DNA from 4 places in the Chryseobacterium arthrosphaerae genome. Region 4 is predicted to be linked to each of the others. Evidence: riboswitches for the same ligand, from Rfam matches in the RefSeq annotation. Region 4 holds a riboswitch; each other region holds the start of a gene.
The links. A riboswitch is a leader RNA that binds a small molecule or an ion and turns the genes downstream of it on or off. The one in region 4 is predicted to bind cobalamin.
Positions count from the first base shown of each region.

Region 1: it holds a riboswitch for cobalamin, as region 4 does, so the genes downstream of both, BBI00_RS01260 (T9SS type A sorting domain-containing protein) here and BBI00_RS18185 (TonB-dependent receptor plug domain-containing protein) in region 4, are expected to answer to the same signal.
Region 2: it holds a riboswitch for cobalamin, as region 4 does, so the genes downstream of both, metE (5-methyltetrahydropteroyltriglutamate--homocysteine S-methyltransferase) here and BBI00_RS18185 (TonB-dependent receptor plug domain-containing protein) in region 4, are expected to answer to the same signal.
Region 3: it holds a riboswitch for cobalamin, as region 4 does, so the genes downstream of both, BBI00_RS10570 (acyl-CoA thioesterase) here and BBI00_RS18185 (TonB-dependent receptor plug domain-containing protein) in region 4, are expected to answer to the same signal.

Region 1 covers NZ_MAYG01000001.1:272,725-280,826, forward strand. Annotated here, with positions in the region: gene BBI00_RS01235 (alanine dehydrogenase) at 1-345, opposite strand, end outside; gene tsaE (tRNA (adenosine(37)-N6)-threonylcarbamoyltransferase complex ATPase subunit type 1 TsaE) at 413-814, opposite strand; gene BBI00_RS01245 (T9SS type A sorting domain-containing protein) at 975-1,712, shown strand; gene dnaG (DNA primase) at 1,896-3,881, shown strand; gene clpP (ATP-dependent Clp endopeptidase proteolytic subunit ClpP) at 3,995-4,681, shown strand; gene BBI00_RS01260 (T9SS type A sorting domain-containing protein) at 4,879-5,991, opposite strand; cobalamin riboswitch at 6,063-6,250, opposite strand; gene BBI00_RS01265 (esterase-like activity of phytase family protein) at 6,509-7,777, shown strand; gene BBI00_RS01270 (hypothetical protein) at 7,825-8,102, opposite strand, start outside.
Region 2 covers NZ_MAYG01000001.1:824,079-832,180, reverse strand. Annotated here, with positions in the region: gene metE (5-methyltetrahydropteroyltriglutamate--homocysteine S-methyltransferase) at 595-2,901, opposite strand; cobalamin riboswitch at 3,072-3,258, opposite strand; gene BBI00_RS03665 (Lrp/AsnC family transcriptional regulator) at 3,453-3,914, shown strand; gene BBI00_RS03655 (LytTR family DNA-binding domain-containing protein) at 4,151-4,939, shown strand; gene BBI00_RS03650 (dioxygenase family protein) at 5,013-5,642, shown strand; gene BBI00_RS03645 (MBL fold metallo-hydrolase) at 5,782-6,726, shown strand; tRNA gene BBI00_RS03640 (tRNA-Ser) at 7,068-7,152, shown strand; gene BBI00_RS03635 (helix-turn-helix transcriptional regulator) at 7,296-8,102, opposite strand, start outside.
Region 3 covers NZ_MAYG01000001.1:2,355,923-2,364,024, reverse strand. Annotated here, with positions in the region: gene BBI00_RS10590 (PspC domain-containing protein) at 1-741, opposite strand, end outside; gene BBI00_RS10585 (PadR family transcriptional regulator) at 753-1,082, opposite strand; gene BBI00_RS10580 (XAC2610-related protein) at 1,584-2,282, shown strand; gene BBI00_RS10575 (HD domain-containing protein) at 2,284-2,874, shown strand; gene BBI00_RS10570 (acyl-CoA thioesterase) at 2,931-3,314, opposite strand; cobalamin riboswitch at 3,431-3,611, opposite strand; gene BBI00_RS10565 (hypothetical protein) at 3,645-4,442, opposite strand; gene BBI00_RS10560 (hypothetical protein) at 4,537-5,199, opposite strand; gene BBI00_RS10555 (endonuclease MutS2) at 5,309-7,456, opposite strand; gene BBI00_RS10550 (hypothetical protein) at 7,622-7,933, shown strand; gene BBI00_RS10545 (GNAT family N-acetyltransferase) at 7,970-8,102, shown strand, end outside.
Region 4 covers NZ_MAYG01000012.1:625,830-633,931, reverse strand. Annotated here, with positions in the region: gene BBI00_RS18185 (TonB-dependent receptor plug domain-containing protein) at 1-1,562, opposite strand, end outside; cobalamin riboswitch at 1,747-1,931, opposite strand; gene BBI00_RS18180 (transporter) at 2,183-3,130, opposite strand; gene BBI00_RS18175 (cytochrome-c peroxidase) at 3,143-4,192, opposite strand; gene BBI00_RS18170 (MbnP family protein) at 4,185-5,015, opposite strand; gene BBI00_RS18165 (hypothetical protein) at 5,262-5,630, opposite strand; gene BBI00_RS18160 (superoxide dismutase) at 5,635-6,309, opposite strand; gene BBI00_RS18155 (SCO family protein) at 6,468-7,145, opposite strand; gene BBI00_RS18150 (YHS domain-containing protein) at 7,132-7,407, opposite strand; gene BBI00_RS18145 (hypothetical protein) at 7,667-8,029, opposite strand.

The sequences.
Region 1 (8,102 bases), on a different contig from region 4:
CGGTTTCATATATTCAATTTCATCTTCAGTAGGAGGGTTGACCTTTAAAATAAGATCCTGCCCGAATGCTTCTTTAGGATCATTGGTAATTTTTGCTCCCGATTCAGAATACTGTAAATCTGTAAAAAATGACCCTTGCCCGGCCCCTGATTCTATAATGATCTCATGACCGTGTTCTACCAACACCTGTACGGCGTCAGGAGTAATGCAGGTTCTCCTTTCGTTGAGACAGGTCTCTTTGGGAATCCCAATACTGAATTGTTTTCCCTTCTTTATAACCTCCAATTTTTCCTCTTTCGGCATCAATTCTTCTTCTGTGAAAGGAGTAAAAATATTTGTACTCATCCTTAAATTAAATTATGTCTTACAGATTGTTTTTTACACTCAATTAATGAGCAAAGATACATAATATTTAATCGAATGTAACTTCTCTGTTTTCACCCGTGTTCACAATACTCATTGTGTGGTAGTTGAGCCCGTACAGCTCATCTTCATACACTTCCGGCCATTCGATGATGCACAGGAAAGAATTGTCAAGGTATTCTTCAATCCCGATATCATAGACTTCTTCAATGTTTTTGAGACGGTAAAGATCAAAATGATATACCTTTCCCTTGGGAGTGTTATATTCATTCACAATGGAGTAGGTAGGAGAGTTTACCTCGTCTTCACTGCCCAGGTTTTTAAGCAGAAATTGAGTGAAAGTAGTTTTTCCGGCACCCAGGTTTCCCTTTAATAAAAGGATATTATATTTTAGATTAGGAATGACTTCATCCACAATGTGCTGCCATTCCGGTAAAGATTGTATTTTCATTTGCCAAATTTAAATCTAAATTATGTTTTTTATTATTATTTTGATTGCTAATAACAAAGAGTAAGTCCTTTTTATGTATCGTATCGTTTGTTTGGAGTGGTGTTTTCTTGTGTTTTCGATAATGAAACCTTATATTTGATTGAATACTAAATATTTTATTATGAAAAAAATTTACTTAGCTTTATTTATTTCTTTTTTTGGAATAGCAGGCGCACAAGTAGGTACAACCTGTACCAACCCTATTGTAATTACCTCCTTGCCATATACGACAACGGATGACACCGCAAATTATGCAGACAATTATGACCCTGATCCTGATAACAGCCCGGCTTGCAGTGGTTCTGCAGATGATTTTGGCAATTATTACCATGGCGGGAATGATGTGATTTATTCTTATACCGCTGCCTCTTCAGGAACTATAAAAATAGAAATTCCCGGTGCAACGGGATGGACAGGCTTATTTGTTTATACCAATTGCGCAGATATCGGCTTGAACTATGCTGCATGTGAAGGCAATGTTTCAGATGATGATTTACTTATTGATAATTTTGCAGTAACTGCAGGGCAGACCTATTATATATTGATTTCTTCATGGCCAGCCCCGCAAACTGTTCCTTATACGCTGAACGTTACCTCTCTGACACTTTCCGTACATGATGCTGAAGTGAAAAAGAAGCAGACCGGAATTTATCCTAACCCTGCAGCCAAAGATTTATTTTTTAAATCAGAAAAAGAGATTACTTCCGCAACCGTTTATACCATGGAAGGTAAAAAACTGGAAACCGCAAAAGTGAATAACAATTCGATTTCGGTGAACCATCTGAGTGCAGGAAGTTATATTGTGGAGTTTACGGATAGATCAGGTAATACCTCTGCAAAAATATTCATCAAGAAGTAAAGACATCCTTTATTTCTGACGCTTAAAAATCTCCGTTACGGAGATTTTTTTATTGATAAAGCGATGAGGTCAGGTTTCTGTCTGTTGATTATTGGCTGGTTTTGTTCATTTTTTTGTTTTTGCCGGTTTTAAATTCTGCTGCCCGAAGCTTCAGATTTGTACATAAATACTTAATTTTACAGCATGATTTCCAAACAGACCATAGATAAGATATTCTCCACGATCAGAGTAGAAGAGATTGTGGGTGAATATGTGCAGTTGAAAAGAGCAGGGTCTAATTTCAAAGGGCTCAGTCCTTTTCACGACGAAAAGTCGCCAAGTTTTGTGGTGTCACCAAGTAAACAGATCTGGAAAGATTTCTCTACCGGAAAAGGAGGTACGGCCATCTCTTTCCTGATGGAAATTGAGAATTTTACTTATCCTGAAGCGCTTCGCCACGCCGCTAAGAAATACGGAATTGAGATTGAAGAAGATCAGCGTGAAATTTCCGAAGAGGCCAAAAATGCGCAGACGGAAAAAGATCTTCTCTATAAAATTCATGAAGTGGCCAATACCTATTTTCAGGAAATACTTTGGGATGATCAGGAGGGAAGAAGCATAGGACTTTCTTATTTTAAAGAAAGAGAGCTTAAGGATGATATCATCAGAAAATTCCAGTTGGGATATTCTCCGGAGAAAAAGAATGCTTTTACAGCATATGCGCTGGAGAAAGGGTATACGAAGGAAATACTTGAAAAATCAGGACTTTCCATCTTCCCTGAAAACACTCCTGCCGGGGTAGACCGTTTCCGGGAAAGGGTTATTTTCCCGATTCACAGTTTTTCAGGAAGAGTATTGGGATTCGGAGCAAGGATACTGAAGAGCAATGTCAAAACGGCAAAATATCTTAATTCCCCTGAAACCGAAATCTATCATAAATCCAATGTTCTTTATGGTTTAAACCAAAGTAAACAGGCCATTTCAAGAAAGAACGGCTGTCTTTTGGTAGAAGGATATATGGATGTGATCTCCCTGCATATGTCAGGGATCGAAAACGTAGTAGCAAGTTCGGGAACCTCCCTTACCACCGAGCAGATTAAACTGATCAAAAGGCTTACTGAAAACGTAACCATCCTTTTCGACGGAGATAATGCCGGAATTAAAGCAAGTTTCCGCAGTATCGACATGCTGCTGACAGAAGGGATGAACATCCGTGTTTTGCTTTTCCCTGACGGGGATGACCCGGATTCCTTCGCCAGAAAGCACCCGCAGGAATACGTTGAAAAATACATCGAAAACGAAGCGACGGACTTCATCGATTTCAAAGCGGAAATCCTGTTGAGAGATGTAGGCAATGATCCTATCAAAAAGGCAGAAGCCATCCGTGATATTGTAAAATCGGTTTCCTTTGTACAGAATGCACTGAAAAGAGAAGTTTATCTGAAGGAAGTTTCCAATAAATTCGGACTTTCTGAGCAGAGCCTTTTCAACGAGCTGGATGTTCAGAAGCAGATCACCCAGAACCAGACCCACCACGTTCAGCAGCAGCAAAAAGAGAAGGAAACCCCGAAAATGGAGATTGTTCCTCCGGATAAGGAAAAAGAAGATCCTTTCCTGTTTGATGTTTTGTTTATGGAAAACAAACTTGTTGAGCATATGTTGGCATTCGGGGATATCGTTCTTAAAAGGAGAAATGAAAATAATGAAGAATATCAGATAACAGTTATTGAAGAAATTCTTCATCACTTTGAAGAGGAAGAATATACTTTTTTAGTTAAAGGGAATGAGATTATTATCAATCAGGTAAAGGAAGGAATTCAGAAAGACGAGTTGAGAAGTGGAAACTTTTTTGTATCTTTTATGGATGAAGAAATTACCACAAAGGTTGTAGATGCATTGATTCCTCTGGATGAACTGGAAAACTGGGCTTCCAGAAATATTTATCCGCCCAATTACGGAGATAAGGTGGCAGATCAGATTAAAGGTGATGTCTTATTGCATAAATACAGGTATATCGATTATCTGATCACCGAAACAGATAAACAGCTCGATCAGTACAGGGATACTGATGAATTGAAATATTATGAGCTCATAAAAAAAATAACGCTGCTGAAACAGGCTTCGATAAGGCTGAACAATATCATTGAATATTCACCCATCAAAGGAATCTATAGAGACAGAAGAAGATAATTCAGGCACAATGTTTTCTAAGATTCTGTGACAAAAAGTCCTATAAAATTTTAGGAATAAATATTGTAATTTAAACTTCGAGAATATTTGTTAAAATAATACATAATAGAAATATGGACATTAAAAAGGAATTCAGAGATTTCTCTGTAAAACATTTAGGAAACAACGGTCTGGTTACCGATCAGTATATGGGAATGTATGGCCCAACGAATCTTACCCCGTACATCATGGAAGAAAGAAGATTGAACGTTGCTCAGATGGACGTTTTCTCCCGTCTGATGATGGACAGGATTATCTTCCTGGGAACAGGTATTGATGATCAGGTAGCGAATATCGTTACGGCACAGCTTTTATTCCTTGAAAGTGCAGACCCTTCAAAAGATATTCAGATTTATATCAACTCTCCGGGTGGTAGTGTATATGCAGGTTTAGGTATTTATGACACCATGCAGATCATCAAGCCTGATGTAGCTACAATCTGTACAGGGATGGCAGCATCAATGGGAGCAGTACTACTGGTGGCAGGTGAAAAAGGAAAACGTTCTGCACTGAAGCACTCAAGAGTAATGATCCACCAGCCTTCAGGAGGAGCACAGGGTGTTGCTTCTGACATGGAGATCAACCTTAGAGAGATGTTGAAACTGAAGCAGGAGCTATATGAAATCATCGCGCACCACTCAGGCCAGACCTACGATTGGGTTGAAAAATCTTCTGACAGAGATTACTGGATGACTTCTGAAGAAGCTAAAGGCTACGGAATGGTAGATGAGGTACTTCAGAGAGCAGCTGAGAAAAAATAATTGATTGTAAAATCACAGAAACCGCACCCATCTGGTGCGGTTTTTTTATGATCTGCAAAATTTTGATTCTGTTATTAAAGGTTTAGATTCCTACGGAATGACCATTTGGGGTAAACCATTATTTCAATTGGGTCATTCCGTAGGAATCCGGCTGGTATTGCATTATCAGAATATGGGAAAGCTACAACACTGATTTCCTATTTTTTAACAATTTTATGTATCGTAGAACGATCATTTGTTTTAATCTCAACGAAATAAATTCCTGTCTGTAATGATTGAATATCAATTTTAGTCATCTGGGAAGTCATCACTTTCTGTCCTGTTACAGAATAAATATTCACCTCCTTAAGCTTTTCAGTGGTTTCGATCTGAATAACATCACTGGCGGGATTAGGATAAATACTGAATTTTTTCTTATTCACATCCGAAACTCCCAGCATTGCATCAGCTGCTTCTGCAGGCGTGAAAGGTCTTCTTTCTCCAAAGCTCAGTCCAAGCCAATCGTTGTTTGCCAGTTGAACCTGAGACAGATTATCCTTCGTTTGCCAGCTTGATAAATCTTTTCCTTTGTATACTTTCCAGCTGTCAGTTCCTGAAGAATTTCCGGTAAAGCTGTTTAATGACAGGGTGGAAATTTGACTGTTAGCTGTGGTAAAATTAAAATACGGAGCCTGGGCCTGAATTAACTGTAGAGCCTGCTCAGCGGTTAATGTACCGTTGTATTTGATCCCAAAAACGAAAGAATGCGCATTGCCGTTAGCATTATCTGTCCCGAAATCAATAACGACAAGGCTTTTATGAGTTCCGGTTCCGATCCAGTTGGTGATCTGAGATGAGGTATACCATTGGGAACTATAGGCAGGGACAGGGGTGGATGGGGGAATATCCATATCATCCAGACCATATTTAATACCAAACCATAATCCGTCTATTAAATCAACATAACCTGCACCATTATTGTTATTCGACATATTTTCTGCATCTGAACCTATCCAGGGTATCCAGGAATCATTAGTACCTGGAGTATGGTGGTTGTATTTGAAGCTGTAGAGAAACCCTGATAAAATATCAGCTTCCATGTTAGGTTCTGCTGATATAATAGCATTCATCATATCTTCTGCTTTTAAATTATCAGCATCAAAGCGATATCCCCATGCATAAGAATTGGGGGTTGTATCGTCATTGAAATCGGCAATGAAATAAGCCTTTTTAGAACCGGTTCCTACCCAGAATTTAATGTCGTTTTCTGTAAACTGGGCCGACAACAACTGCATACAAAGCAGTAAGAAAAAAAAATAGATTTTTCTCATGATATTATTAAATTAAAGTTTTATTCCCGAAACTTATGGCAGAAAAAAGAACCTGTCTTTGTTCCCCGGATTTTAAACAGTGTCCTAAGGCAGGTCTCCTGGCTCACATCCTTTAGCAGCCTTCCCGGAAATTGATCCAGTGGCAAAAATGCTAGAGGTGAAACGGTTTACAGTTGCGGGTACAGCTCAAGAATTGAATAATATTCTCACTTGATTCCCTATTAATGAACAGTGTTCAACCTTAAAACGCCGCAAATATATCATATAAATTTTTGGTACTCCTTTTGTGAATTATTGATCCGTTTCCTGTTGTAGAAAATTATAATAAGCATTTATAGTGCTGTATTTTTTAAATTAATAAGGAATTTGATATTGTGTTTTTATTTCCGGATTCTGATACCGGTTATTATTGTTGATGTTGAATTCATTTTGCAGGCTCTATTGTTAAAGTACAATTATCATTGTATTCAAGATCAGTTTATAATCAATTTATACTTTCGCAGCCATAAAAGAAAATATGAAAAAGTTACTTTTATCTGTTTTGATGCTGGCTGCATTGGCATCATGTAACGACAATGATACGGTAAACAATCCGGATACTGATATCAATTACTCAAGACTTCCCCAGGAATTTCCTTTTACCAAATTGGCAACAATCAATGGAGTAGACGTGATCAATGGTGGGTTTGGTTCAGGAGCGGCGGCACATCCTACCCGAAAAGGAGAATTTTATGTGATTACAGACCGTGGCCCGAATACTGATTATCTGAACGGAAAAAAATTCCTGACACCCAATTTCACGCCAACCATTATGCATTTTAAGATCAATGCAGACGGGAATGTGGAGGTTATTAAATATATTAAACTTAAAAACCCGGGAGGACAGCCTATTACTGGGCTTCCGAACCCTGTGGGAATGGGCAGTACAGGAGAAGTTCCTTATGATGCTTCCGGAAATGTTCTGGGTACGGATAAATACGGATTGGACAGTGAAAGTATTGTTGCTGCACCGGATGGTACATTCTGGGTTTCTGACGAATATGGCCCTCATATTGTACATTACAATGCTGACGGGATTGAACTGGAAAGAATAAGTCCGGTTGGGGTAAATACAGGCCCGAGAAAATTACCTGCAGTTTTAGCCAAAAGAAGAGCCAACAGAGGAATGGAAGGTCTTTGTATGACACCGGATGGAAAAACCCTGGTAGGTACCATGCAATCGATGATGTTTGTCCCTACTAAAGCGTTGGCAACCAATACAACCCTGATAAGAATTGTGACATTTGATATCAGTACCGGGCAGACCAGACAGTTTCTATATAAACAGGATGGTGGAGCTTCCGATTCCGTTTGTGATATTACCGCACTGAGCAATACTGAATTTTTAGTGATCGAAAGGGATGGAAATTTCGGTTCACAGGGAGGAATCAAAAAAGTATACAGAATCAACCTTGCCAATGCCACAGATGTAAACGGGACTGACATCAATGCTGTGAACGGAAAAGAAATAAACGGAAAGGCTCTGGAGCAATGCTCATGGGATGAAATTACCAATGCCGGAATAAAACCTGTTTCCAAAACCCTGGCCGTGGATCTGGTTAAAAAGTTAGGGTATGAGCATGATAAATTTGAAGGAATTGTTTATTTAGGAAACAATAAACTGGCGGTTTTCAATGATGATGATTTCGGAGTTGTAGATGATGGAAACGGAAATCCCAAAGCAAAAATTCTGCCTAAAACAGGAAAGGTGGATAAAGGAACAATGTATGTAGTCGATATTCAATAATTAGATTTTTTTAACGGAAACGGCGGAATCGAAGATTCCGCCGTTTTTTATTGATAGTCTTTTTTATTTCTTACTCCTCCAAAGAGGAATCTGTACATTAAAAATGCCTGTACCAAAACGTTCCCTATAAATATCAATATCGCCTGATAAGTGGGGATAAGAGCATAGAAGGGCAGCGATTTATTAAACAGAACTGCCGGAAATAGCGCCAGAACCTTGATCAGGGCCAATGGATAATTCAGGAACTCAGGCTTTAAACCTATCATAAACTGATCATAGATAAAGACATAAATCAAATCAAATAAAAGAAGTCCGAAGAATATTA
Region 2 (8,102 bases), on a different contig from region 4:
TTTTTTTTGATTATAGTTGGCACCTTCTAGGCTTTTTTATTCAGATCACCATATCTTAAGTTTCCTTCGGGTTTCCTTCGAGTGTTCTTCGGATGAGCTTCGATAAAATGATTCTTTTTCCGAAGCTCATCCGAAGAAGTATCGAAGAGCTATCGAAGAAATGATGGATTAAATTCAAAAACAGGGAGCATTACAGAACGTACACTATTTTTGTTGAGTACAGTAAACAATTAAAAAAATGCAAAGAAAGATCCCCTCGCTGGTGCGAGCGTCTCGCTCGTATCTGTATGAAATAACAACACTTTACTATTTTGTAAAGTATTTTTTACTGTAAGAGCTGCTAGTATGATTTTTTGAAACACGGAAAATAAGTATAATTTTAAAATTATTATTTTGGTACGAGCAAGATGCTCGCACCAGCTTGGAGGAATAATTATTTTGATACCATAAAAAACTTCATCACAGAAATAAAAAAAGAGGCAATCCAAAAGAATTACCTCTCCTATCTATAGTCAGTCGACTGAATCATTTAACCGCCAGAAAATAATTTACCGGATAGTTGCTTCCGGATTCATACTTCCCTACTTCCAGCTTTTAACAATCCGCATATTCAACAGATGCTTCCTTAGCAGCAGCAACCATTGCTATTAAAGCTTTTTCAGTCTCTTCCCAATGTCTGGTTTTCAGCCCACAATCCGGGTTTACCCAAAGCTGACTGGCAGAGATTACATGCTGCGCTTTTCTCAACAGCTCAACCATCTCTTCTTTGGACGGCACTCTTGGCGAATGAATATCATAAACACCGGGGCCTATTTCATTCGGATAGCGGAAGTCGGCAAAGGCATTCAGAAGTTCCATCTGAGAGCGGGAACATTCTATGGTAATCACGTCTGCATCCATAGCGGCAATATTTTCAATAATATCATTGAATTCAGAATAGCACATATGTGTATGGATCTGTGTGGCATCTTCTACTCCGCTTGCAGAAATTCTGAAAGCTTCCACAGCCCATTTCAGATAGTTCTGCCAGTCGGTTCTTCTCAAAGGAAGACCTTCCCTGATTGCCGGCTCATCAATCTGGATAATTCTGATTCCTGCTTTCTCCAGATCCACTACTTCATCACGTATCGCTAATGCAATCTGCTTACAGGTTTCAGAGCGGGGCTGGTCGTCACGAACAAAAGACCATTGTAAGATGGTAACGGGCCCTGTGAGCATTCCTTTCACCCATTTTTCAGTCTGAGACTGTGCATATTGTGACCAGTACACTGTCATAGGTACCGGCCGTGATACATCCCCAAAAATCACAGGAGGTTTTACACAACGGCTTCCGTAGCTCTGTACCCAGCCGTTTTTAGTAAATGTAAACCCTTCCAGTTGTTCCCCAAAATATTCCACCATATCATTGCGTTCAAACTCTCCGTGAACCAGCACATCAATTCCTATATCTTCCTGCCAGCGGATGGTTCTTTGGGTTTCTTCTTTCAGTAATGCATCATATTGTACTGCCGTAAGGTCTCCTTTTTTAAATTGAGCCCTCCAGCTTCTTACTTCTGCAGTCTGCGGAAATGATCCGATGGTGGTGGTAGGAAACAAAGGAAGCTGTAATGTTTTTTGCTGCTCTTCCTTACGGATTTTAAAAGTATTTTTCCTTTGGGTATCTTCCTTGGTGACAGCCTGAGCTCTTTGTTTTACCTGATCATTATGAATAAGGGAAGATGTTTTTCTTCCTTCAACTGCCTTTTTATTGTCTTCAAAATCTGTAAGACTGTTTTCATTATCTGTACCCGCAGCTAGTGCTTTAAGGGTAACAACTTCTTTTACTTTCTGTTTTGCAAAAGCCAGCCAGTTTTTAATTTCAGGATTAAGGGCTGTCTCTGCATCCAGATCACAGGGTGAATGAAGCAGAGAACAGGATGGAGCAATGAAAACTCTTTCAGAGCCAAGTTTCTCAATGGCTTTTGTAATGAAGCGCAAAGACTTTTCATAATCATTCTTCCAGATATTTCTTCCGTCCACAAGACCTAGTGAAAGGCTTAGATTTTCAGGAATGATCTTCAATATTTCTTCCAGTTGCTCAGGATTTCTTACCAGATCTATATGCAATACCTCTACCGGAAGTGAAACGGCAAGAGACCGGTTGTCTTTTAATCCGTCAAAATAAGTAGCAATAATAAGCTTTAGCTTAGGGAATTTTTTTCTTATCTCCGCATACACCAGCTGATAGGTTTGTTTTGCTTTCTCCGTCAGATCCAGTGCTAAAAACGGTTCATCCAGCTGAATCCACTCAGCGCCCTGTTCCTGAAGTCTTGTAAGGATTTCAATATACACAGGAAGAAGGTTTTCTGCCAGATCCAGCTTATCAAACCCCTCCTCTTTTTCTTTTCCCAAAAGAAGATAGGAAACAGGTCCTATGATCACAGGTTTTGCATTGATTCCAGCCTGTCTGGCCCCGGCAAATTCATTGAATATTTTATCCGAACTCAGTTTAAACTTTTGGTTTTTGTAAAACTCAGGAACAATATAATGGTAATTAGTGTCAAACCATTTGGTCATTTCCATTGCTGTGATATCCAATCCGTCTTTTTGATACCCTCTTGCCATGGCAAAGTAAAGATCCAGCTCTGTATTGTTTTTCTTAAGCACTACTTCATGGTAACGGGATGGCACGGCCCCTACAATGAGGCTCATGTCCAGTACCTGATCATAATATGAAAAGTCATTACATGGGATAAGATCTATCCCGGCCTCCTTTTGGATATTCCAGTTGTGGTTACAGATCGTTCTTCCTGCAGCAAGAAGTTCTTCCAAAACAATTTTGCCGGACCAATACTGTTCGCAGGCTTTTTTAAGTTCTCTTTTGCTACCAATACGCGGATAGCCCAGAATGTGAGTTTGCATTTTTTTAAACTTTTTAATTAAACTTAACGATAAAGTTCTTTGAAATGCTTCGTAGTACTTCTGCGGAAATCTATGGAAAACAATAATATACTGAATGCTGCAGATTCTTACAAAAAGAAAATGCATCCGATATATCATCTGTATGACCCAAAGCTTCAGACCGCGAAAGCACTGTCAATTCAGTAAAGGCAGGTCTCCTGGCTTGCAGCGGTTTTCCGTCATCCTTCCCGCTTTTCGCAGTGGATATCTTTGGACGGAAACCTTTGGCATGCTGCTTACAGTTGCGCGACAGCTCATGATTTTCACATGATTCCCTATTAATTTACCTTAAGTAAAACCTCTCCTGTTTGATGAAGTAGATAAAGAACGGTTTCTTTTACGAACACTCAGCAGCATTAATAAAAGATTTTAATTTTGTGTAAAATTAACTATACAGAATAAACAAACAATAAAATACAGTAAATTAAGCAAATAAAACTTAAAATAATAATTTAAAAAGAATATAATTCTGTACATTTGATTGATTTTATAATGTAAAAGAATAATATTCTGTGGAACAACTCGATGATAAAGACCTGCAGCTGCTCAGACTGCTTCAAAAAAATGCAAAACTTACCGTGAAAGAACTCGCCAGAGAGGTAAGCCTTTCCCCATCTCCTGTTTTTGAAAGGGTAAAAAGACTCGAACAGGAAGGCTATGTAAAAAGATATGCTGCTGTTTTAGATGCTGAGAAGCTTAACCGTGGATTCACCGTTTTCTGCCAGATCAAATTAAAGATCCATGACCGTTCTGTGGGATATGATTTTGTAAAAGAAATCCTGGAAATCGAAGAGGTTGCTGAATGCTATAATATTTCCGGGGATTTTGATTTTCTGCTTAAAGTTCAGGTCCGGGATATGAAACATTATCAGGATTTTGTGTTCAATAAACTGGGATCAGTAGATTCCATCGGGAGTACACACAGTACATTTGTCATGGCCGAAGTCAAAAACAACCATGGGCTGACCATATAAAATCTCTGATTATATTTTTTAAACACCCTGTTTTAGCTTTATTCTTCAATCTATTTCCGGAAGGTAGCGGTATTGCTTCGGATTTAACAACAGAGATTTTGTAACTCAACATCATCACAATGATTTTAGTATATTTGATAAAAAACGAAAGTCTACAAAAACTATAAGAGATGACATCCCCGATTTCAAATAAGATAACCCCCTTTCGTTTTCCTTTGAATACAGGAAAGTTATTCATGATACTTTCCGGAATCATTATTGTCATTACAACTATAAATATGTTTCAGGATTTCTGGGAGGCCAAGAGAAGCGGCTATAGTTTTCATTTCAGCGAATCATTGTTGTTTAAGATCGTTTGGATCCTCTACATTCCCATAATAATGGTTCTATATCAAAAGTTGAAATCTGAAACGCATATAAGCTATACAAAAACAGCACTATTCATCATATTACCGATTACGGTGCATCTTATAATGCTTCCTTTTATTGCAACTATTTTGTCTCTCTTTTTTTATCAGGGCAGATATGATCTTTTTAAATTCTTTTCTTACACCCTCACCCACGACTTTTCTATAGCCGTTCTTATCTATGCAGGATTTGTTCTAGGTTATCAATATCTCCCGGTCCGGAAACCTAATGCTGTGTATACAGAAAAAGCCACAGTCTCTCCTACATTCGTTATCCATAATGGAAAAGATAATGTGATCATCCATACGGAAGACATTATACAGATCACTTCTGCCACTCCTTATGTTTCTATTCACCTTGAAAACAAAAGGTATCTGCATTCTGAAACGTTGAAATCAATGCTTGAACAATTGGATGATCAGATCTTTATCCGTGTACACAAATCCGCTGTAGTTAATTTTTCCAAAATACGCTCATTCAAATCCCGTCTGAATGGCGATTATGATCTGCAGATGACAGATGGTACTCTGGTAAGATTGAGCAGGACCTATACTTCTGAATTCAAAAAACGCTTTACGACAGGGACCTCAGGTCAGCTTACCAATTCATCAGGATAAAACATTTTATTTTTACAACCTTTTTTCAGTCCATAATTTCGCAAATACATTCACATAAAAAACATGACAAGCTATGGACTTAAAAAAACAAAGTATTTCTTTCTGGATTCTACTGACGATATCAGGTTTAACATCCTGCCAAGGTCAGACCAAAAAAAATATAGGAGGACCTTGTGAAGGCTGTGAAGCGATCTATGAGTACCAAAATAAAACATTGACTCCCGTAGATACACTTCCAAAATTCATGCAAAACAAACCCCAGCTAAAGGTAACCGGAACTGTTTTCAAAAAAGACGGAAAAACACCGGCAGAAAATGTCATTGTATACATTTATCACACCAATAGACAAGGAATTTATGAAACCAGAGGCAATGAAACAGGCTGGGCAAAACGGCATGGATTTTTCCGGGGTTGGGTAAAGACCGGAAAAAACGGGCAATATACATTTTATACCTTCAGGCCTGCTGCTTATCCTGACGGCAGTGAACCTGAGCACATCCATATCACCATCAAAGAACCGGATAAAAATGAATACTATCTGGATGAATACCTGTTTGATGATGATCCTTCCCTGAAAAAAGCCATGAGAAAAAAACAACCCGGAAGAGGAGGCTCAGGAATCGTAAAGCCTTATATGCAAGATGGGCTTATGACCATCAGAAGAGATATCATTCTGGGTAAAAACATTCCTGATTATCCATAAGACAGAAAAGCAGATCAATTCATGCTTATTTTTAACGACTACGGCAAAGGATTCCCTTTTTGCAAGGCCTCTTATCGGGAAAAAATAATGTAAATTTGCTTATCCTATCCACAAAGGATAGTTTTTTTAGCTTAAAAAAATGAAAAAAACAGCACTTTCTTTATTGGCCTTCATCATACACATGACCTGCCAGGCACAAAATTTCGATCTTATTCCATTAGGTATTTATGGCGGAGAACAGGAAGATAACCTATCTGCGTATTTAGTAGGAGCCCCCAAAGACAATACATTTATCTGCCTTGATGCAGGTACAGTGAATACCGGCATAAGAAAAGCCATTCAGATGAACAGCCTCAGCGGGCCGGAAGAAACGGTTTTGAAAGATCAGATCAAAGGTTATTTTATCTCACATGGCCATCTGGATCATTTGTCAGGCCTTATTATCAATTCTCCTGCTGATTCTAAAAAGGACATTTTTGCCATCTCACCGGTGATTCAAATTTTACAAAATCATTATTTCATTACAGATATCTGGATCAATTTTGCTGACCAGGGTCAAAAACCGATGCTGGGAAAATATCATTATAATGAGCTTAAAGAAGGAACAGAGATCCCGGCGCCCCAAACCCCGTTTTTTATAACCGGCTATGAACTGAGCCACGTAAATCCCTATAAAAGCAGTGCTGCCCTTGTCAGAAGGGATGACCATTACCTTCTTTACCTGGGCGATACAGGAGCTGACAGGATTGAGAAGTCTGAACAGCTCAATAAACTCTGGGAACGCATTGCTCCTTTGGTGAAGAAGAAGCAATTGAACACCATACTGATAGAAGTATCATTCCCGAACAGCCAGCCGGAACATCTTTTGTTTGGCCACCTTACGCCCAATCTCTTATTGGAAGAACTGGAAAAACTCAAAGAAAAAACGGGACAAAAAAATCTACAGGGGCTGAATATTGTAGTTACCCACAGAAAACCGACGAAGGATAATCCGGAGATTATAAAAAAAGAACTCCTGGAAAACAATCCATTAAAGGTTAATTACATCTTCCCTGAACAGGGTAAAAAAATTAGTTTACCTTAATAAAGATCAAAAGATGGGGCAAGAATTTGCCTCATCTTTCATTATCTGCCTGTTATTACTGAAAATATACTGGCAGCTTTCGCAAGATAGTATGCGATACCCCACATGAAATTGAATTCAGTCTACTATTTTGAGCATCTTTATTTAAATTTTCACAGTTAGCAAACATAGTATTTAAGTAACTGAAAGTTAGGTTTTAGCATTAAGCTTTTTCTTCTTATACTGCTGTAAACCCTGATGACAACTGAAAAAAAATCAATTTTATTGAAAAAATATTTTGTCAGTATTAAAAATGTTTCTATATTTGCACCACTGAAAACAACGGTACTACCGGAGTTTAAGGAGAGTTGGCAGAGTGGTCGATTGCGGCAGTCTTGAAAACTGTTGACTGTAACAGGTCCGGGGGTTCGAATCCCTCACTCTCCGCAAGTTGTGAAAACGGAAGTTTTCAAAAAACAACAAAAAATATATAAATCCTGCAAAATCAATGATTTGCAGGATTTTTTTGTTTATAGTAATTGCTAAAATTATCAGAAATACCCTAAAAGTTTGTGCCCAATTCATACTAATCAGAATTTTGATACATAAGCGTATAATTCTTCTTCTGGAGTAAGATTTAGCTTTTTTCTAAGACGATATTTCTTTGCATCCACAGATCGGATGGTAGAATTAGTAAAAACTGCAATTTGTTTCGTGTCAAAATTCATTTTTAAATATGCGCATAATCTAATGTCAGCAGTAGATAGTTTTGGAAACTTTTCGGTTATATTTATTATAAAATGAGGGTATATTTCCTGGAATTTTGTATAAAAAGCTTGTTCATTTTTTGTAGCAAGATCTGTAAGCTGATTCAGCTGTTCTATAGTTGTATATGATAAAATATTTTGTTTTTGATTTTCTTTTTCAGTAATTACCATTATCTCTGATTTGGATGCTTCTACTATATCTTGCTTAGGTACAATCATAAGTGTGATCAGCAATAAACATACTCCAAAAATACTGTAGTCAAAGGAATCAAACCTTCGGTAATCTTTATTTGGAAGATTTTTTATTTTATTTATTACTTTTTTTGTTTCGAAATTCAAACTGTCATTGATTTTCTTGTAATTATCATGTTGATGAAGAGCTTTTTGATAATCTTTTAATGCCTCATAAGCTTTTGATACCATTGGATAGATATTTTTTAACTCATCATTTTGATTGTATTTTTTTGCAAGAAAAACAGACTTATTAAAATAATCTAGTGCCAGCTCGTGTTGATGCTCTTTCATCGAAATTATTCCTAATGCTTTGTATATTTTTACCAGAGTCGCTTTATCTGGACTATTAATAAGATTTTCTTCGGCATTAAGAATATATTTTTTAGCATCTTTTAC
Region 3 (8,102 bases), on a different contig from region 4:
TACTGCCATCAATACGAAGATTCCGCCTACAATATATTTCAGTATATTCCATACTCCGCTTCCTGCGTTATTGATGTAAGGTTTGTTTTCGTTGTATATTTCTCCGACCCTCTGAGTAGATTCATTGGCAAACTGTACCAATTTATTAGACTCATTCTTAAGATTGTCGAAGTTCATAGGCTTTCCCTGCATTTTCAGGAAATCTGCTGCGGTTTCAGCTTTTGGAAGTACGATCCAAAGGATTACATATAGAAGTCCGATCAATGAAGAGGAAATGGCTGCCGTGAAAATTCCCAGAACGAAAACTCCAAGCCAGATGGCTCTCATGGCAGTAATGTCCATTCCAACGTATTGCGCTAAACCGGCACATACCCCTGCGATTTTTTGTTTTTCAGGATCACGGAACAGCTGTTTTTTGTCTGAATAGTTGGTTCCTGAATGGGTATTTTTAGTTGTGTTTTTTTCAGAAAAATAAGCTTCTTCCTGTTCTTCTATTTTCTCAGGCGTTCCGATCTGTGCGATTACTTTTTCTACATCCGTATCGTTGATCACTTCACGTTTTCCAAGAGAGTCTTTGAAGATCTCCACCATTCTTATTTCTATGTCATGCATTACCTCATCTGCCTCCGAAACATCCAGTGAGCTTCTAAGAGCGTTCAGGTAATCGCTGAGCTTTATATATGCGTGTTCTTCTATTGTAAAAGAAAAACCTGCGAGTCCTATTGAGAGTGTCTTGTTCATAGCTTTGTTTTTTAATTTTGTTGGGTGATTTGGTTGACTGAGGCTGTCAGTTCATTCCACGTATTGAGAAGTTCATCCAGGAAAAGTTTTCCTTTTTCTGTGATCTGATAATATTTTCTGGGTGGTCCTCCGGTAGATTCTTCCCATCTGTAGGAGAGAAACTCTCCGTTTTTAAGTCTTGTAAGAAGAGGGTAGAGGGTCCCTTCCACTACATCCAGTTTTCCTTTTTTCAGTTCATCAATCAGATCGGAAACATACATTTCACGGTTATTGATGAGACTTAGAATACAGAATTCCAGAATTCCTTTTCGCATTTGCGCTTTGGTATTTTCAGTATTCATCTTTGATAAGTTTTGTTAATTAAGGTTTATAGTTAGAAAAATGCCCCTAGCTAGTTGAGCGTATTCTAATTTTACATTACAAAGATATGTAAATAAAATGGTATTATGCAATACAAAGTAGTGAAATTTTTAAAATAAAATTATTAATCATTTGACAATCAGTATTATAAATTTTTAATTGAAAATTAATAAAAACAAAATCAAGTGCATTTTTTTGAAATTTGACTTGAATTGGGTTGAATAAGGAGGAAAATGTGTGGTGTTTTTAATGGTATTTGTGTCTGAACAGGTTTTAGCTAAAGCCAATGGAAGATTTTTATCGGTTGAGGATGGGCTGAAGCCTATTCCTATTGAATTTCAGAGACCCAAACGATAAGTAGACCAAGACCTCTTTGGAGGAAATGAATAGTAAAATATGAAACCGGAATTTTGAGATCGGTATTATGATTCGTATTTTTGTTATGAATTTTAAAAAACACTTCCAATCCATTTACTATTACTATGAATCTATTGAATAAGTTTAAGAATCTTTCGGCTTTCGTTGTTCTGGGGCCTTTGTGCTTTGCGCAATACCAGTTTGAAGTCAAAAATATCTCGAAAAATTATAGTGCTGTCATTCATTCTGAAAATTGTTATGATAGCAGATGTACAGGCAAAGGAACCGTAGAGTTGTTTAATAACAGCAATACCAGGGTACAGACCTTTGTATCTGATGACCTGGTAATAGACCTAAAGCCTGATCAAAAGCCAAAACCCGGAAAAATGATGGAGCTGGCCAAAGACCAGAGCGCTATTATCATCGATGATTTTAATTTTGACGGTACCGAAGATATAGCCTTAAGGAACGGAAATATGGGGAACTATCACAGTGCTTCTTATGATGTATATGTGTTCAACAGTACCAGAATGAGCTTTGTAAAAAGTAAAGAACTTACGGAACTTGCATCAAACGGATTTGATTTTTTTGGTGTTGACTCCCAACGCAAACGTCTGACTACTTTCGGAAAATCCGGTTGCTGTGATCTTTTTACTACAGAATACGCCGTAATCCCGAATAAAGGACTGGATAAAGTTTTTGAAAAAGAAGTGGATATGACCAATGAAGACCGTGTAAAAGTGATCACAAAAGAAAAAATAAAGAATAAATGGGTAACCAAAACCAGGATTTACTCATCAGAAGAATATAATAAACTAAAGTAAGATGAAGATACAGAAAGAGATTGATTTTATTCTGGCCGTAGATGCCCTGAAGAACGTGCAAAGAAGAAATTATAATGCAGATGACACCAGAAGAGAGAATACGGCTGAACACTCATGGCAGATCATTATCCTGGCACAGATCCTTTATCCTTATGCTAAAAACCGGGCAGATATCGATCTTTTAAGGGTGATCAGAATGCTTTCTATTCATGATCTGGTAGAAATTGAAGCAGGAGATACATTCCTTTTTGATGAAAAAGCCATGGTAGGAAAGTTTGAGCGTGAAAAAGCCTCAGCACAAAAGATCTTCGGAATCCTGGATGAGCCTCTACGCACAGAATTCTTTAATCTGTGGCTTGAATTTGAAGAAGAAAAAACACCGGATGCTATTTTTGCCTGTTCCATTGACAGGATCATGCCGTTTATCCTGAACTCCCATACCTCAGGAAAAAGCTGGACAGAAGCTGGCGTTACCGAAAAACAAATCAGAAATATGCTTGAAAATGCCATTACCAGAGCTTCCGATGAAATGGGAGAGGCTTTTGAGTTGTTGCTGAACAGAAGCCTGGAAACTGAAAAGGTTTTGAAGTAATACTTTTAAATCGTAGAAATAATAGATTCGGGCGGCCAAAGGCCGCCCGAATCTATTTATAAAATCTGAATTGGTTTTTTGAATTCATCGATGGCAACAAAAGTAAAGTCACCTACAATAGCCTTTTCTCTTTCATAGGAATACATCTGCTCTGTATAGATCTCTACACTTACTTTCATACTGGTCTTTCCAACGTATGAAACTCTTCCGATCAGTTCTACAATCGTTCCGGCAGGAATAGGTTTTTTAAAATCGATCTTGTCACTGCTTACGGTTACTACTCTCTTTCTTGCAAAACGGGTAGCTGCAATAAAGGCTACTTCATCCATCAGCTGCATGGCTGTACCTCCGAAAAGAGTATCATAATGGTTGGTAGTGTTTGGGAAAACCGCTTTAAAAATTCTGGTTTCGGCAGCTTCAATTCTTTCTTCTGTAGTCATATTTCATTATTAATTAAAGCGAAATGAAATCATATTAAAACAACAGAATAATGACAGGAACCTTAGAAATTCCTGAAACAATCCATCAGATCAATAAAACTTCAGATCGCGAAAGTTTCTTGTTTAAGAAAAAGGCAGGTCTCCTGACTTGTAACATCTTTTATCTCCTTCCCATGCCTCGCACAGTGGATCTTTTGATAAAGATTTCAGTTACTTACAGTTGCGCGACAGTCCGTGATTTTCACACGGTTCCCTTTTAATCTGCGGCTAGGCAGAACCAGTTTCTGTGATGAATAAGCGTTAAACTTTTCGGGGGCAAAAATAATGAATTTATTCCGGATTATGGTAAATAATCTGGCTGATCACTCTTCCTTTCTTGATGGTCCACAGGGTAGTATATCTGTTTTCCCCGGTACCATTGATCATATAAAGAAAAATATTATCATTGTCTAGGGCGGTTACTCCTACGTTTTCAAAATCCATAGTCGGCTGAAACATATTCTTGATCGCTTCTCTTACGAAAACCGAACCTCTTCCCGGCTGTTGTACCCGGATCGATTTGATCTCTGTCATTCCTTCAGGAAGATCGTTCCCTATTCCCCACGGCTTTACTTTATCGATGGTAAGAAGTTTGCCGTCTGCATCTTTTTCTTTCTTACGATAACCGGCATTGGAAGGGTAAACATCAATTACTACTTTGCTTCTCTGGGCTGTAGGGACTTTCGGGTCCGAGTTGTCTGTGAAGATCAGTGACCTTCCGTTCTTGGATTTTGATGGAGTATAGGCAGGAAGCTGATCGATATAAGCAATACGTTCTTTATTCACCATTCCTTCCCTGTCAAGGGTTTCATAGCGTACAAACGGCTTGTCTTCATCCTGTTTTTCAGGATATTTGATCCAGATCCATTCCGTTTCTCCGGGAGCAGGCTTTACATAAACAAATACATCTCCTTTACGCATACGGATTTTATCTACAATTTTTCTGTAGTTATCTTTATGTACCCGTACATTGGCATATCCTTCTTCGGCTTTTACAACTCCAAAAGGAACTTTATTCTGGCCTTTAACGAAGGCTAGGGACAAAAAACTGAATGCGGACAGATAAAATGCTTTGTTGATGAAAGTCATTGTGAAAATTTTTTGATCCCCAAATATATAAATTAAATGCGGAAGAGAATGATCTTGCCGTACTTCCTGCTATCTTTTTTATTTGCTTTCTGTATCAGGTTTCTGTATTTTGTTTTGGCGCCCCATAGATAGCTTCCGGATCATTTTTCAGGAAATAGGAAAATACTCCGAAGAAAAGAAGAATGGCCAGAAAAAGGACGGCCCCTAAATAAAATGCAGTTCCAAAACCATAACTGATCGTCACTCCGCCTCCTAATCCCATTCCGATTTTATTGTTTCCAAGTCCCTCCATTTTGGATTGAAAGGTCCAGTAAAATATTAGAAAAGAAAGAAGCCCTATCAGAGAAAATACAATATGATACAGGTATTTTTTTCTGACACTTTTTATCAGCTGAACAATAATTCCTGCAATGGCAGCCAGAAATGCAATGATGATAAGAGGGCTGGGAGGAATATTTTCATTGTCTTTTTTATCCCGGGATTCATTCAGCGGGGAATATTCACTGTCTGTATCTGATGACTGATCTGCGGAATCATTCCCGAATGCAGAACCAAAAGGGGAGTTCTTTTTCAGGTTTTCTTTCATCCGTTTACTCATGTCTTTTTTAGAAACTCCCGTTACCAGATCTGTTCCTTTGAGAGACATCAGAGTGGTATCACCACATTTTATCAGAAAAAAAGGAAAGAAAAAACACAGGATGATCACCGTATAACTTGGTATCGGCAAAAGATCTGAAAGTACTTTTAATGGTTTCATAAATTATAGTTTTCTTTAAAAATAAGAAAAATATCAGATAAATATAAAAAGAGAGCACGTATCAGTACTCTCTCTTTGTTTATTTGCGTTCATGTAATTTTAAAATCACTTAAATTCTCTCAAGTTCATCTGCATCAATCGTCGTCTTAAAGGTTCCGTAATTGACAATCACCTTGTTTCTGGAGATCTTTTCAATAGTTCCTACACTGGTGCTTCCGGTGATGCGTACACGCTGACCTATTTTCATCCATACGGCACGGTCGCTTTTACGTTTCTCTTCAAGCTTTTCATTGGTTTCGGCAATTTTTTCAATGACCTCTTCCTTTTTAAGCTGTTGGGTGATCTTTCTTTTTACGACCTGAAGGCGTTTGGATTCATCTTTGTCAGCCCCAAGCTTTCTGAATTTCTCCTGTTCCAGCAGTTTTACGAAGTCTTTCACAACATCTTTTCTAGACTTTCCTTTGGTATAGCTGTCGATGAAAGCTTCGATTTTGTTTCCGAACTGAAGCTTACGGTGTTCTTCTTCATACAGTTTCTGGAAATTAAACAGTTTCTGCTGAAGCTGGTCGTTCAGTTTCTGAAGGTTATCACGCTTATCTTCTACAGACTCTTTTCTTTCAGCAAGATCGGATTTCAGTTTTTCAACCTCGAACTTTTCCTGCTGCAGCTTTACAATCGTTTTATCCAGGTTCACAATATCATGTTCCACCTTTTTCTTGGCAGAATGAATGATAAACCTCGGGATTTTGTTCTTCTCAGCTACTTCAAAAGTAAATGAACTTCCTGCCTGTCCTACTTCCAGCTTATACATCGGCTCCAGCGTCTCTTCATTGAAAAGCATTGCTGCATTCTGAGCATTGGGAAGCTGTTCTATTACCAGTTTTATATTGGTGTAGTGCGTGGTGATAATGGCAAAACTCTTTTTATCATAGAAAAACTCCATGAAGCTTTCTGCCAAAGCCCCGCCCAATTCCGGATCGGAACCGGTTCCAAATTCATCAATCAGCAGAAGGGTGTCTGAATCTGCCTCACGAATGATCCCGGACATTTTCTTCAATCTTGATGAATAGGTTGACAAATGGTTTTCGATGGATTGATTATCACCGATATCGGTCATGATCTTCTCGAAAAAGAACATCTCGGACTTCGGATGAACAGGAACCAGGATACCACTCTGAATCATCAGCTGTAGTAATCCAACGGTCTTCAGGGTAATTGATTTTCCTCCCGCATTCGGTCCGGAAATACAGATAATCCTGTTATGCTCCGTTAAAGTAAGTGTTTGTGGGTGGATTGTTTTATTCTCCACTTTGTTTCTCAGCCATAACAGCGGATGGAAGGCATCCTTTAATCTTAATGTTTTATGGCGGTTGATCTTTGGAAGAACTCCATTGATCAGATCGGCAAACTTAGCTTTAGCCCTTACCAGATCAAGATCAAAAATATACACCTGATATCTCCAGAGCTGAGGCTGGAACTCTGCCAGTTCAGCAGTAAGTTTTCTCAGAACTTTATCGATTTCCTTTTTCTCTTCCTCTTCATTCTCCCGGAGCTTAAAGTAATGTTTTACCACACTGTCCGGTTGAATATAGGTGATAGAACCGGTTTTGGAAATTCCAAGCGTTCTTCCGGGAACTCTTTTCTTGAATCCTGATTTTACCGCCAACACCCTTTGGTCATCAATAATCGTTTCCCGTATATCATCCAGAAAGTCGCTCTGCCCATACGTGGTAAGGGCCCTGTTGAAATTTTCCTGAATTGCTTTTTTAGCATGCTGGATTTCAGTTCTGATGCCTTTTAAAGTTGGGGAAGCCTCACTTTTTACTTCACCAAAGCGGTTGAAAACCTTATCTACCTTCTCAATAATCTCTTTTCTGAATTCCAATACTGAAGCTTCTTCCATAAGAGTAGGAAAAGTTTCCGGCATGGTAGGAAAGAACTTCTGCAGTTTTCCGATCTGTTCCGTGATGGTTTTGATTTTGATGAAAGCACTGTTTTCAAGACGGTAATTTTCAATCAGCATCAGTTTCAGCTCACTTTCAATATCTTCATATTCATCAAACGGAATCGCATTTGAACTTTCAAAACTCGACAGATATTCTGAGGTTTTTTTCAGTGAAAGTTCCGCCTCGTCAATTTCCATCGGACGAAGTTGAAGAATTTTTTCTCTTGTTTTCGGAGAATACGCAAATGGGGAGATTTCCGCGAGCAATTGCGGAAACTCTAATTCGTCTAAATCTTCTTTATCTATATACACAGTGCAAATTTAGTGAGAATTTTGATGATTACGTATATTTGAGCGATTTACAAAATAGATTAATGAAGAATTATGTCTCTATTCTGTTATTTTTTACAGTCAAACTCTACACCCGGCACTATCATAGCAAAATAAGCCTTATATTGCAATAACTAAAAAAGATCCATGAGACTATTACTGTTTACCCTGCTTTTTCTTTCAGCAGGAGCCCAGGCTCAGATCAAAAAAGATGAGCATGGAAGAGTGAATAAAGTTCAAAAGAAAACAGGTTTTAAAAAGACGAAAAAAACTCAGACCAAAAATTATGGACTGAGAAACTTTCGGGATGATGAGGTAAAAAGAATCATTAATCTCAGCCAGCAAAATGACACTACTCCTAAAAAAGAGATTGTAAGGAAAAACAGCAGTGGTGGATATGAATACTTTGACTATGAAGAAACCCGGTCTTCAAGAACCAGATTGTACCTTTTTGTATAAGATGAAATTCATGATTCCGAATAATAAATCCTTTACATGAAACTTGAAACAGAACGGCTGATCCTGAAAGAAGTTGATGAAAGTTATACTGAAGATATACTGAAGATCAGGAGTAATCCTTATATCAATCAATATGTAAAAAGAAACTCGCCCCAAAATAATTACGAAG
Region 4 (8,102 bases):
ATTTCAGTCTGGACGTTCACATCTGCTCCCATGATCTCCACCAGCCCAAGATTCATCATCAGCCAGCGGAACATACTTCCATTGGGAGCCGCTACAATTTTATCCTGTACTTTATTGTAGTAGCCGTCAACTTTAGCATAAAAGAATTTGAAGAAACTGTTGATGTTATAGTTCTTTCTATAGGTAAACCCTACATCATACTGACTGGTAAATTCCGGTCTCAGGTACGTATTTCCGATATTGGTATAATAAAGATCATTGAAGGTTGGCAGTCTGAAAATCTTTTTATAAAAAGCCCTAAGGGTAAGCTCAGGAATAATCTCAGGCTGATAGCTCATAAATACAGCAGGCGTCCATTCTCTTCTGTCTCCGGGTCTTTTGTTCTTTTCTACTTCTTCAAAAGTGAATGTTCCCAAAAGGCTTCCCAGAATTTTAAACCTGTTCCACTGGTATGTGGTTGCCAAGGCTACTAATGTTGTATAACGGGTAGGATAAGAGAAATTGTCCAGATTGGCATCCAGATTATTGTACTGGAAATCTCCGTTCAGACTGACATCCCAATTCGGAGTGATAGAATAGATATTGGAAGAAGAAAGATATACTTCCCTTTGAATATAGACATTATCCGTATAAATGATAGATTGCGAACGAACGGTATCCATGAAATGGGTATAATCGTAGGCAAATTTTGCTTTCAGCTGGGTTTCAAATTTTGGGAACAGCTTTTTTCTCAGATGGGCCTGTACGAAATAATTTTCATCCGAAAGTCTTGCTCCCCGGCCTCCAAAGCGCCCATTAACAATAGGTGCAGGCATTCCACGGTCTGAAATATACCCGTACCCTCTTACATTCCAGCTTCCGTTATTGAATATTCCATTGACAGAAGTTTCAAAACGTTTGGCTTTAATATCCGAATCCTGTCTCCTGGCAATTGTATCATAAGCCTGCTGCCCGTCAGGGTATTTTTTGGCGTAACGGAATCTGTAAATTCCGTCACTTTGCATAAATTCTCCGCTGAAACTTGAGGAAATCCTGTCTGAGATTTTCTGTTCCAGGCGGAATGAAGGGTTGAAAAGATCTATGGAAGCACTTTTTGCCCTTATGACCAGATTTGTTTTCCTGTTTCCTTTGAATACAGGTGTTTTAGGCTGCAGATAGATTGATCCTGATGAACCGAAATCTTTTGCGGGTTGAAAAATTTCACTTTTCTGCCCGTTGTACAGCGATATTTCTTCCAGGTCATCCAACGAATACCTTCCCAGGTCAACAAGGCCATTTTGTGCATTCCCCAGTTGGATCCCATCATAGAATACGCCCACATGCTGGCTTCCCATGCTGCGGATGTTGATGGTTTTTAAGCCTCCGATACCTCCATAGTCTTTGATCTGGACTCCTGAAAAATACCGCAGCGCATCCGCTACAGAATGACTGTTAAGCCTTTCAAGTTCTTCTCCCTGTAGGATTTGAGCAGGAATAATTTCTTTAAAATTCTTTTTGTAGAGACTGATAACCTTAATGGTCTCTGCATCCAGAGTGTCTTTTTTCTTTGTTTGGGAAAACAAAAAGTGAGAGGTTAACACCGAAGCGGTGAAAACAATTTTATGAAATTGAGATGTAATCAGTTTTGCCACCATTAGCTCATTCAGGGATAATGATGACGCTAATGGATATAAGAACGCAACGACAAAGCACAGCAGTCACTGCACAGAATCATTGGTGTCCTAAGCTTTATTCCACGAAAGCGTCAAACGTTTAATTTTTCTGGCAGGTCTTCTGACTTACTCCATTTTTGAAATCCTTCCCATTAAAAAACAGTGGATATATTCTTCAAAAACTTTGGTGCGGAGCTTACAGCAGCGGGTCTGTCCCGGATTTTCACCGGATTCCCTTTTAAGAGCTTTTTACGGCTCACCAAACTCCGGCAAAGATAGAAAATTATTGCTATATCCTGTTATCAACAAAATGATTTACAATATTATATATCAGAAGGCTGTAAAAAACGGTTTTAATAAAGAAATAAAACGATGAAAATCACTGTCTGCACCGGTCATTATATTTAACTTTATGCCCCAATCAGAAAGAAGGCTGCCCCAATAATGAAACAGCCTTTTGTATCAGTCATCAATGTTCAGATTCTTTACTCTTTCATTCATGACAGGAAAAATGTTTTTTACAAGATCCGTTATATTCCAATATTCAGGAACACGCTGAACCTTGATTTTGCCTCAATGTCTCCTCCGGCAAGATGGGTATATAACGGGAGCATCACTTCACTTCCCAGGCTGAACCTTTTATAAGAGGCTTCAAATCCCAGTTTTCCATATAATGCACTTCCTGCAGTATTGGGCAAGCCTTCCCCAAACTGTTTATTCTGTGCATACACTTCCCCCTGAAGCCCGGTTTTAGCAGAAAATATGGTTTTTTCATTTCCTGAGAGCTGATAGAAACCGGTGGCTGCATAATTCCATTGGTTTCCGAAGCGGTAATGTTTTTTGTTTTCAGTTTTAATGGTGTAATCGGTATTGATCAATACGGCTATTTTATTTTTTTGAAATTTATAGTTCAAAGCTGCCTGATAATCCCAGCTGCCTGTTCCCAACTGAAAGCTCGGGTTGACGCCTGATATTCCTTTTTCATCAAATTTACCCAGAGGCACTTTCACGCCGAGGCCTCCGCTCAGTTGATGGAAATTATCCCCTGACTTCACCAGCCTGTAAATTCCCATCAGATTCAGGTCACCGATTCCATTGATTCTGATATCGCCCTGCGTGGTCTTTTTTTCGTGAAAATGAAATGGCAGACTGGCATATACACTCAGTTTTTCCGTCACCGGAATTTTACCCCAGATCTGCAGTGTATTGAAATACTGATCCTGAGTGAGGTCTTTGACAAATAAATTCTCTTTGGCCTTATAATGCTGTGCAAAATATTTGACTCCTATAAATTGTGGGTTCAGTAAAGATTCAAAACCGGATGACCCGTTTCCTGCAGCACAACCACAGGCATCACAATCATCATAAAAACTGATCCTGCTATAGCTTTCAGGAGTAATATAAATACTGTCTCTTACGGTATTGGCCTTATTCAGGTTAAATAAGACCAGGCATATTATCAATATTATCTTCTTCATGTTTTCTCTCATTTATTCTGCAAATTTTGGATTGGATATAAAGCTTTTATCGGACAGTGTTTTCAGGAAAGCTATGATCAGCTGTTTTTCCTGGCTGTTCATTGCAATTCCCGTACGTCCGTTTTGTCTCAGCTGCGGATCAAGGTTTGGATTATCTTCCACATGATCCGAATAGAAATTGAGGACTGCTTCCAGGGTATAAAATCTTCCGTCATGCATATAAGGTTTGGTATATTCTATATTCCTCAGGCTTGGAACCCGGAACTTCATCCAGTCAGCCTGATCAAGGGTGACCCGGTAGCGGCCCGCATCTTTAAACTCAGTATTGTAATACATTCCCGTATTTCTGAAGCTTTCATCTGTAAAAAGCTCTCCACTATGACAGGATGCGCATTTCTGATTAAACAATGCCATGCCCTGGGATTCTTCCGGGGTAAACTGCTCCCGCCCCTGCCTGAACCGGTCATATTTTGAATCTGCTGAAACCAGTGTGGCCATAAACTGTGAAAGTGCCTTTAAAATCCTTTCTCCTGTAATGGTTTCATCTCCATAAGCTTCCCTGAAAAGTTTTTTATATTTCTGATCATTTTTGAGCTTTGAGATGGCTTCAGGTATAGAGCTGTCCATTTCATTTACGTCTGTAATAGGGCTGATTGCCTGTTGATTCAGATCATGGATCACCCCGTCCCACATATATTTTTTCAAAAAAGCCATATTCTGTATAGGGGGTGCATTCCTGATCCCGATCCTGTCATCCACACCGTGGCTTACCGTATGACCATGATGGGTAAAAGCATTTTCCTGGATATGACAAAACCCGCATGAGATGGTGTTGTTTCTGGAAAGCCTTCCTTCATAGAATAATTTTCTTCCCAGCTCTACCCCGTTTCTGGTGACCGGGTTTGAAGACTGATCAAAAGACATTTCCGGAAAGTAAGCGGGAAACTGCAAATGGTAAGCCTCATCTTTCTCCAGCGGCTGTATAACCTCATCAGAACAGGAAATACAGCCTAAAAGTATCATGAGCACAGCCAGCATCATTTTAATTGAAAAATTAATCATTGTGAACGTGATCTACTTTAAACATCTTGGTAAGGTTATTGGTGACATCTACAAGATGCTGGCTGGACCCCATCATCATATCATTGGCTGATGTAAGGGTAAGAGCTTTATCACCACTTAAAAACTGATTCAGATCTGCCAGGATATGAATGGAAGGCCTGATCTTTCCGGTAACTCTTGCGGTAACCGGGAGGTTCAACGTAATCTCACGGTATAGATCCGGGGTATTATTGGCTGCTGTATTTCCCATGTTTCCCGTATGATTCATAAATTCCTTAGCTGCTGAATCCGCACCGTATTTTCCTTCAAGTTTTACAAACACATACCCTGCAGCCCATGACCATGACATTCCTTTCTGCTTGGCTTTGGTCCAGAATTCTGCCTGTCCGTCCTGGCCCAGCAGATACGCTTTCTGGCTGACTCCCAATCCGAATCTGATCTTCTTATAATTATTTTTCGGAATTCCGTCTAAATTCAGATACACCACTCCGGCAACCGCATCTGCCTGGTCTATGATAAAAGCTCCTTTATCAGGATTGTTTTCATTGTATCTGAACTCATTTCCGCCTTCATCGATCAGGGTGATATTACTTACGACATATTTTAAGGAAGAGAAATTATGCTTTTGTCCCTTTGAGGAAGTCTGTACCGTCTGGTTTAAAACGATATTTCCCAGATTATTAAACCCGTTTTCAAATTTGATCTGAATATTTCCCGGCGTGGTATCCTGCGGATTTTCATCATCCCTGCTGCTATCACAGGATGATACGGTGAACAAAGTAAAGGCAATAAAGAATAGTGATAAAAATTTATAAATTTTCATTGTTGATTTTTTAAGTTGAATTGATTTTGAATTGCTGTAACAGCGTTGTTTTTTAACCACCAAAGGCACATAAGTTTTAACACTTAAGTTTATTTAAGTGAAATGCTGTATGTATAAGAAGGCACTTAAGTTTTAAATCTTTGAATTTAATATATGCCCGTGCCCAGTCTAAGGCATCATCTTAAACTGTTGATGTACTAAGAAAATGCGTTGACCCTTTTGTGATTGAATAATGATATAAGTAACTTAAAAAACCGGTGGCTTGAAAATATGTTTCAGAAACAGAAAAGAATAAGCTGTTTCATAAATAAAATGAAAATTGAAAAATGGAAATTTCTCAGAAGCAGAAATTTCTGTAATTTCAGGAAGAATGTAGATATCAAGGATTTTCTGCCCTGAATTCTTTGATTTTTGTAAAGGTGAAGATTCCGAATCGCCGGTCTTTGCCAGCTGTTTGCTGAGGTAACATTTTCCGTTGCAGTGAATCTCAGGCTTGCTTTTATTCACACACAGCGTGTTGACAATGTAATCATAATTTACGGCATACTCCACCAGCGGTATCAGAGGTCTGAACACCATATAAAAGGTAAAGAGTATGCCGTAAAGAAATTTCACCAGCTTATTTTTTACTTACAGCTTCATCGTATCTTCTGCTGATCTCTTTCCAGTTGGTGACGTTCCAGATAGCGGTAAGATAGTCTGCTCTTTTATTCTGATATTTTAAATAATAAGCATGTTCCCAGACATCAATTCCGAAGATAGGGGTTCCTTTTTCTTCCACTACATCCATCAAAGGATTGTCCTGATTGGGAGTAGAAGAAATGAATAGTTTTCCGTTTTTATCCACAGAAAGCCATGCCCATCCTGATCCGAAACGGTCTGCTCCGGCTTTAGCCATCTTTTCTTTAAAAGCATCCATGCTTCCGAAAGTTTCAGTGATCGCTTTTGCTAATTTTGCGGAAGGCTGTGTATTTTTCTGGGGAGTAAGAACAGTCCAGAACAACTCGTGGTTGTAATGTCCTCCTGCATTATTTCTCACTGCAGGCGGCAGTTTTGAAACATTTGAAAGAATCTGAAACAATGTTTCTTTTTCCTGTGGAGTTCCTGCAATGGCTTTATTCAGGTTGGCTACATACGCTGCCGCATGTTTTGAATAATGAATTTCCATCGTTTGGGCATCAATATTCCCTTCCAAAGCATTATAAGCATATGGCAGAGGTGTCTGCTTAAACTGAGCCAATGCAAACTGGGCCGCGAAAACTGCGCTTAAGGCAGCTATTTTCATAATCTTCATAACTTTTTTGTTTATGGTTGAACAATGTTTTCTATTAGGCTGAAAGATGAGAGTGATTTATTTCAATGTATAACTGCTTCAACCTCTATTTACCTTTACATCAAAAATCATCAGAGCTTTATGGGCTGGATGTTCTTCCTGCTGCGCTCCCCTCTTCACTATTTCAATAATTTCTTAATATCTTCAATCAGAATTTCCCTGTCCGGATGATATTTCCCATTCAGGCGGGGAGTTTTGCCTTCCGGATCATCATAATTCAGCCCTGAATAATACAGGATCGGCATATTATCTTTATTGTATCTACAGCGGATGTTTCCTTCCTGATCTACCAAAGCAATCATACCGCTGTGGTTCAGACTTTCCGCTTCGTCTTCCTTATCTCCTACGTAGATATTAAACTGATCTGCAAGTTTTCCGATATATCCTCTGTCACCTGTTAAAAAATGCCAGTCAGGAGATTTTGCCCCTATCTTCTGAGCATGTTCTTTCAGGGCTTCAGGAGTGTCATTTTCCGGATCTATGCTGATGGAGATAATTCCGAAATTGGGATCATTGATCTGGCTTTGTATAGCCTTCATATTGGTATTCATCACAGGGCAGATGGTAGGACATTTACTGAAGAAAAATTCCACGAGATATACTTTTCCCAGCATATCTTTATTGGTAATTTTCTTATTATTCTGATCCGTAAGTTCAAAATCCGGAACCTTCATCACCGTATACAGGTTCTTTTTGAAGTAGCTCATTCCTATGCCTATTCCCAGAAAAAGCAAAGCAATCACCGCAATGGGCATAATTACTTTTCTTTTGTTATTCGTCTTATTATTTTTGGGCATATTTTTCAGGATTTTGTTTGAATTCATCTTTACAGTAAGCACTGCAAAAACCATACGTTTTATTTTTGTACACCGCAGTATCTTTCAGAAATTCTGCAGTTTTCATATGGCAGATGGGATCTTCTTCATTTGCTACCTGTACATTTGTGATATTTTCTTTTGTAGAGCTCATATTGCTCTTATGCTTTACCTGAGGGATTTCTTTGGCACATGAAAATAATACTATTGACAGCAGGGCAGTCAGTATAACCGGAGATTTCATATTGATGTTAAATTTTAATTAATAATGTTAAATAGATATCCTGGCTTCAAACTCCGAAGGAGATCAAACCATAGACAACAGTTTATTTTAAAATATTCCGAAAACTTTCAGGAGCTGAGATGAAGTTCATACACCAAATTGACTTATCGCATCTTAGAAAATAGCAATTTTACTCCTAGGCGTAAACTATCCCAATAACTTTTCAATAAGGTCTGAAAAGCTTTCAAAATAAAACTAAAAATTTAGTTTAAAGCTGAAATTAAACTAAAGGAGGATGAAATACCCTGGAAAAGTATTCTGAAGAATGAGAACTGATATGGTCTGAACAAGGATCGTTTACAGACCGTTCCAGATTCAACTGATGTGAAAAGGAAAATATGTCATGAGAAATAAAGGCATCTAATCCTGCAATTTTTATGGTTTGAGAACTGTTGGATTGTTTTTCTGTCTTGGCCAGTTCTTTTTCCACATAGCATTTTCCTTTACACGTTGACTGTGGGATATCTCTCTTTTCACAAAGATTTTTCACGATATAGTCATAGTTCACCGCATAATTTACCAGTGGCAACACGGGGCGTATTGCAACAGTAAAAATGATGAATATGGAAATTAATGCCTTCAACAATTTTGTTCTCTGCTACAAATATACTACTTCAAAATTGTTTTATGCTTCATTTATGATGAATGTCATTGAT